Rhodovastum atsumiense: one gene and its partner. The protein of the gene in region 2 interacts with the protein of the main gene of each other region in a pairwise test. Links are inferred from orthologs where the notes say so. Each region holds a gene or a part of one and is shown on either strand. Other genes may lie near its edges. The genes, in order: pheT and secD.

Evidence for each region.
Region 1: the proteins of secD (region 2) and pheT interact in binary tests that used the Escherichia coli proteins (3 or more experiments, as listed by UniProt). The link is inferred for Rhodovastum atsumiense from one-to-one orthologs.

What each region holds. Positions count from the first base shown.
Region 1 is NZ_OW485601.1:1,439,341-1,442,753, forward strand. The notes cover bases 315-3,413. They hold pheT (phenylalanine--tRNA ligase subunit beta), read right to left. Parts: upstream 3,049-3,413; coding sequence 580-3,048; downstream 315-579. Other genes in these bases: lepA (translation elongation factor 4), read right to left, coding at 315-548; pheS (phenylalanine--tRNA ligase subunit alpha), read right to left, coding at 3,053-3,413. In the rest of the region: more of lepA, read right to left, coding at 1-314.
Region 2 is NZ_OW485601.1:5,663,062-5,666,260, forward strand. The notes cover bases 103-2,987. They hold secD (protein translocase subunit SecD), read right to left. Parts: upstream 2,393-2,987; coding sequence 812-2,392; downstream 103-811. Other genes in these bases: secF (protein translocase subunit SecF), read right to left, coding at 103-797; NBY65_RS25540 (arylamine N-acetyltransferase family protein), read right to left, coding at 2,475-2,987. In the rest of the region: more of secF, read right to left, coding at 1-102; more of NBY65_RS25540, read right to left, coding at 2,988-3,199. UniProt on the Escherichia coli protein: Part of the Sec protein translocase complex. Interacts with the SecYEG preprotein conducting channel. SecDF uses the proton motive force (PMF) to complete protein translocation after the ATP-dependent function of SecA.

The DNA of each region.
Region 1 (3,413 bases), 4.2 Mb from region 2 along the record:
GTCACCAGGGCCTCCAACACGCCCTCGATGTTCAGCCCGGTCTTGGCGCTGATCATCACCGCGTCGGAGGCATCGAGCCCGATCACGTCCTCGATCTGCTGCTTCACCCGGTCGGGCTCGGCGGCGGGCAGGTCGATCTTGTTGAGGATCGGCACGATCTCGTGGTTGGCGTCGATCGCCTGGTAGACATTGGCGAGCGTCTGCGCCTCCACGCCCTGGGAGGCGTCCACCACCAGCAGCGACCCCTCGCAGGCGGCGAGGCTGCGGCTCACCTCATAGGCGAAGTCCACGTGGCCGGGCGTGTCCATCAGGTTGAGCTCATAGAGCTCCCCGTCCTTCGCCCGGTAGCTCAGGCGGACGGTCTGCGCCTTGATGGTGATGCCGCGCTCGCGCTCGATGTCCATGTTGTCGAGCACCTGCTCGGTCATCTCGCGCGCCGACAGCGCGCCGGTCGCCTGGATCAGGCGATCGGCGAGCGTGGACTTCCCATGGTCGATATGGGCGATGATCGAAAAGTTGCGGATACGCTCGAGCGGAGTGTCGGTCATGGCAGGGACATAGGCATTTCCGCCGCTCCTGTCAGCCGCGCAGAACGGCGCCGGTCGCCTTGGTGACCGCGGCGACCACTTTCTGGCAGGCGGCCTCGATCTCGGCGTCGGTCAGGGTGCGCTCGCGCGGCTGGAACACCACCTCGATCGCCAGGGATTTGCGGCCCTGCTCCAGCTTCTCGCCTTCGTAAACGTCGAACAGGGAGACGCCCGTGATCAAGGTCCGCTCGGCCCCGCGGGCGGCGCGCAGCACCGCCTCGGCCGACACATCCGTGCCCACCAGGAAGGCGAAGTCGCGGCGAACCGGGTGGAAGGGCGGGATATCCGGGGCGGCCTTCTTGCGGCGCTTCGGATCCTGGACCGCATCCAGGAACACTTCGAACGCAACCGCCGGGCCGGCCAGATCCAGGGCCGCCAGCATGCGCGGATGCAGTTCGCCGAAGGTCGCCAGCACCGTCTTCGGCCCCTGCCGCACCACGCCGGAACGGCCGGGATGGTAGAAGCCAGGGGCGTCGGCGGTGACCGTCAAGGCCTCCATCGGCACCCCCAGGGCCTGCAGCACCGCCCAGACGTCGCCCTTGGCGTCCATCGCGTCCACCGTGCGCGCAGGCGCGATCCAGTTGCGTGGCGTGGCCCCGGTGCGCACCCCGCCGGCGATCCAGCGCTGGCCCTCAGGGGCCGGGCTTTCATAGCCGGGGCCGACCTCGAACAGGCCAAGGTCCGGCCAGCCACGCGCGGCATTGCGCTGCGCCGCCAGCACCAGCGTCGCCACCGGCGTCGGGCGCATCTGATCGAGATCGCTCGCGATCGGGTTGACCAGGCGCAACGGCTCGGGCGCCGGCCCGAACAGCGCCGCCTGCTCGCGCGCCATGAAGCTGAAGGTCACGCATTCCGCGAGCCCGCGCGCCCCCAGCGTCCGCCGCGCCAGCGCCGAACGGCCCTGGCGCGGGGTCAGGGTCTGGCCCGGCACCGGCGCGGCGCCCGGCAAGCTGACCGGCGGCACGGCATCCAGGCCACGCAGCCGCAGCACTTCCTCAATCAGGTCGCACTCGGCTTCCACCGCATCGCGCCCCGCCGCCGCGGCGGCCGCACGCTCGGGCGGCAACTCGGGCCAGGGATCGAGCGAGGTGCGGGCGGCGACGTCGTTGCGCCAGGACGGCACCTGCACCGTCACCTGCGCCGCATCGCGCGCAGTCACCGCGAAGCCCAGATGCTCCAGCGCCGTCACCGCCTCGTCGGGCGGCACGGCGAGGCCGCCGAATTCCTCCAGCCGGCGGAAGCGCAGCGTGGCGGTGCGCTGCCACTCCGGCATTGCACCCGCGGCCACGACCTCGCTCGCCTCGCCGCCGCAGAGTTCCTGGATCAGGCGGGTCGCCGCCTCGATGGCGTCGGGCATCAGCGCGGGATCGATGCCGCGCTCGAAGCGGGCCCGCGCATCCGAGCTGATGCCATGGCGACGTCCGGTCAGGGCGATGCGCACCGGGTCGAAATAGGCGGCCTCCACGAAGACGGTCGTGGTGCCTTCGTCGCAACCGGTCGCCTCGCCGCCGATCACGCCAGCCAGGGATTGCACGCCCGCCGCATCGGCGATGGCGCAGTCCTCGGGACCGACGGTGTAGTCCTTGCCGTTCAGCGCCCGGAAGGTCTCCCCCGCTCCGGGACGGAAGGTCAGCACGCCGCCGCTGACCTTGTCGGCGTCGAAGACGTGCAGCGGACGGCCGAGATCGATGGTGAAGAAGTTGGTGACATCGACCAGGGCGTTGATCGGCCGCAGCCCGATCGAGACCAGGCGATCCTGCAGCCATTGCGGGCTCGGCCCGTTGCGCAGGCCGCGGATGGTGCGGCCGAGCACCCACGGACAGGCCTGCGGCATCTCGATGGCCCAGCGCAGCGGGCTCGGGAACACGGCAGGCACAGGGGCCGGCGCGAAGGGCTTCAGCGTGCCCAGGCCCGCCGCCGCCAGATCGCGTGCCACGCCACGTACCGCCAGCGCGTCGCCGCGGTTGGGGGTGACGGCGATGTCGATCACCGGATCATCCAGCCCGGCCCATGTTGCATAGGGCACGCCCACCGGCGCGTCCTCGGGCAGGTCCACGATGCCGGAATGGTCGTCGCCCAGCCCCATCTCCCGGGCCGAGAGCAGCATGCCGGCGCTCTGCACGCCGCGGATCTCGCCCACCTTCAGGGTGATGCCGGTGCCCGGGATATAGCTGCCGGCGGCAGCGAACACCGCCTTCATGCCGGTGCGCGCATTCGGCGCGCCGCACACCACAGAGATCAGCTTGCCATCGCCCGCATCCACCTTGCAGGCGCGCAGCCGGTCGGCATTCGGGTGCGGCAGCGCCTCCACCACATGGGCGATGCGGAACGGCGCGAGCGCGGCGCCGCGATCCTCCACGCCTTCCAGCTCCAGGCCGATGCGGGTCAGCGTGTCGGTGATGGTCTGCAGCGGCGCATCGGTGTCGAGATGCGTCTTCAGCCAGGACAGGGTGAACTTCATGGTGTCACACGCCCTCGTGCAGCATGGCGGGGACCAACGGATTGAAGCCGTAATGGCGCAGCCAGCGGATGTCGCTCTCGTAGAAGGTGCGCAGGTCGGGGATGCCGTGCTTGAGCATGGTCACGCGCTCGATCCCCATGCCGAAGGCAAAGCCCTGCCACTCGCGCGGGTCGATGCCGCAATTGGCCAGCACCTTCGGATGCACCATGCCGCTGCCCAGGATTTCCAGCCAGTCGCCGCCGCCGCCGAGTTCGCCGGTCTTGCGGTTCCAGCCGATGTCCACCTCCATCGAGGGCTCGGTGAACGGGAAATAGGAGGAGCGGAAGCGGACCGGCAGATCGGAAATGCCGAAGAAGCTGCGCAGG
Region 2 (3,199 bases):
GCCCCGCCGAACAAGGCCAGCGGCAGTGTTGCCAGGAAGACCGTCATGGAGGTGCCGATGGTGCGGTTCAGCGTCTCGTTGATCGACAGGTCGATCAGGTCACGCAGCGGCATGGCCTTGTACTTCCGCAGGTTTTCACGCATGCGGTCGTAGACCACCACCTTGTCGTTGGTGGAGTAGCCGAGGATGGTGAGCAGCGCGCCGACCATCACCAGGTCGAATTCGAAGCGGGTCAGCGCCAGGAAGCCGATCGCCTTGGTCAGGTCGAGAATCAGCGTGACCACGGCGCCGACGGCGAACTCCCATTCGAAGCGGAACCAGATATAGACCAGGATCATCAGCAGGCTGATGAACAGCGCCAGCATGCCGGCCTGGAACAGTTCGGCCGAGACCGAGGCGCCGACCGCGTCGGTGCGAACCACGCGGGTGCCGGGCTGGGCCGCTTCCAGGGCGGCGCGGACGCGGCTGACCATTTGCTGGGTGGCGGCCTCGGTGGGCTGGGCGTCGAGGCGGATCGCCACGGAATCGGCGTCGCCGAAGCGCTGCACGCCGGCCTGGCGCACGTCCTGGGCAGCCATGGCCTCGCGCAGCTTGCCGAAATCCGCAGGACCCGGGGTGCGCGCTTCCATGACGATGCCGCCGGCGAAATCGATGCCGAGATGCAGGCCGGGGTGGAAGAACAGGATCACCGAGGCGATGGAGAGCACCGCCGAGGTGATCACCCCGATATAGCGCCCGCGCATGAAATGGATGCGGGTGTTGTCGGGAACGATGCGGAGCAGGGGGCGGAAGAACATCGGGGCTTGCTCCTTCAGACCGGCAGCGCCTGCGGCCGGTTGGCCGCGTACCAACGCACCATGAACAGGCGGGCCAGCATGGTGGCGGTGAACATCGTGGTCACGATGCCCACGGTGATCGTGACCGCGAAGCCGCGCACCGGCCCCGCGCCGAAGAAGAACAGCATCAGGTGCGAGAGGAAGGTGGTGGCGTTGCTGTCGACGATGGTGGCGAAGGCGCGCCGGAAGCCGGTTTCCATGGCGTTCAGCGGCGTGCGGCCGTTATGCACTTCCTCGCGGATGCGCTCGTTGATCAGGATGTTGGCGTCCACCGCCATGCCGAGGGTCAGCAGGATGCCGGCCATGCCGGGCAGGGTCAGCGTCGCCTCGAACAGGCTGAGGATGGCCATCAGCAGCACCAGGTTCGCCAACATGGCGAGGTTCGCGAACCAGCCGAACAGGCCGTAGAAGATCCCCATGTAGGCGATCACCAGCACGAAGCCGACGGCGAGCGCGATCGCGCCGGCGCGGATCGCATCGGCGCCGAGCTCGGGCCCGACGCTGCGTTCCTCCACCACCGTCAGCGGCGCCGGCAGCGCGCCCGCGCGCAGCAGCACCGAGAGGTCGGTGGCCGAGCGCACGTCGAACCGGCCGCTGATCTGGCCACGCCCGCCGGTGATCGGCTCGCGGATGACCGGGGCGCTGATCACCTTGTCGTCGAGCACGATGGCGAAGGGGTGGCCGACATTGGCGCGGGAGATGTCGGCGAAGCGGCGGGTGCCGACCGAGTCGAAGGTGAAGTTCACCACCCATTCGCCGGTCTGCGAGTTCTGGCCGGCGCGGGCATCGGTCAGGTTGGCGCCGTCCACCTCGATGCGGCGGCGCACCGCGATCTTCTGGCCACGGCCGTTCTCGAGCGGCAGGAAATCGACGCCGGGCGGCGGCACCGCGGCCCCGAGATTGGCGTTCTCGTCGGTCAGGCGGAAGGTCATGCGGGCGGTCTTGCCCAGCAATTCCTTGATCCGGTTGGGATCCTCGACGCCGGGCAATTGCACGATGATGCGGTTCTCGCCCTGGCGGCTGATCAGCGGATCGACCACGCCGGTCTGGTCGATGCGGCGGCGCACGATCTCGATCGATTGCTGCACCGCGGCGGTGGCGCGCTCGCGCAGGGCCACCGGCGAGAGCGTCAGCGCGAGGCTGCCATCGGCCTGGGTGGTGAGCTCCAGGTCCGGGCGGCTGCCCAGGCTCTGCGAGGCGGTGGTGATCAGCTCGCGCAGCGCCGCCTGGGCGGCGTCCTGCTTGCCGGCCTCGTCGATGCGGGCGACGATCCGGTTCTCCTGCGGCTGCGCCGAGACCAGGAAGCGGACGATGCCGGCCCGCCGCAGCGACTGCCGTGCCGAATCGGCCAGGCTGTCCAGCCGCTCGCGGATCACCGCGTTCATGTCGACTTCCAGCAGCAGGTAGCTGCCGCCGCGCAGGTCGAGCCCGAGGTGGATGGTGCGCCAGGGCACCCAGTCGGCCGGCCGGGGCAGCAGGTTGGGCAGGCAGAGCAGCGCCCCGAGCAGGCACACCCCGAGCACCAACGCGGTCTTGAGGCGGCTGAAATACATCATGGCGGCGCGACCTGCTCCCATTCGTGGTTCCTGGCTCGCGGGCAGATAGCGGCAAACCGGGGCGGGAGCAAACCATGCGCGATCATGGTGTGCGGGGCGGGGCCTCCGCGACCAGCGCCGCCAGCCGGGTCTGCAGCGCCGGACGGTCGGGCAGGGTGATGCCGAAGCGCTCCTCCAGCGCCGCCATGATCGCCTCCGCCGAACCCAGGGTGTGATGTTCGCTCGGCGCGTCCGGGTGATGGATCGACAGCCGCGTGTTGGCGAGCGTGAGCCGCCCCGTTCCGGTTGGTCGCGCCACCATCAGCCCGGTGACGAAGTGCGAGGCCGGATGAGTCGACAGGAAATAGCTGCTGACTTCGTAATCCACCCGCAGGTGCGGCGTGAGGTCGAAGCGGTAGAGCGGCTTCCATATCCCTGCCACCAGGCCTTCCATCCGCAGGTCATCGCCGGCCGGGACGATCCGGAAGGGGCCGTGCGGCGTCGGCTGCTCGCGGCCCGGCGCGAGGCGCAGCGGCGCGGTCATGGTCAGGCCGCCGAAGCCGACATCGGCGATCCACGGGCCGTCCGCCAACTCGACCCGCAGCAGCATGTGGCTGCGCGGCCCGACTGTGCCCTCCGGCCGGTTCCACAGTACCCGGGCGGCGAGTCCGGTGACCCGGAAGCCCAGGATCGCCAGCACCTGGCCGAACAGCAGGTTGTGTTCGTAGCAGTAGCCGCCGCGGCCATCGCGGACCAGTTTCCGCTGCAGCGAATCCGGGTCGAGTCGCACCGGGCGGCCGAGCAGGGGGTCGAGGTTCTCGAACGGGA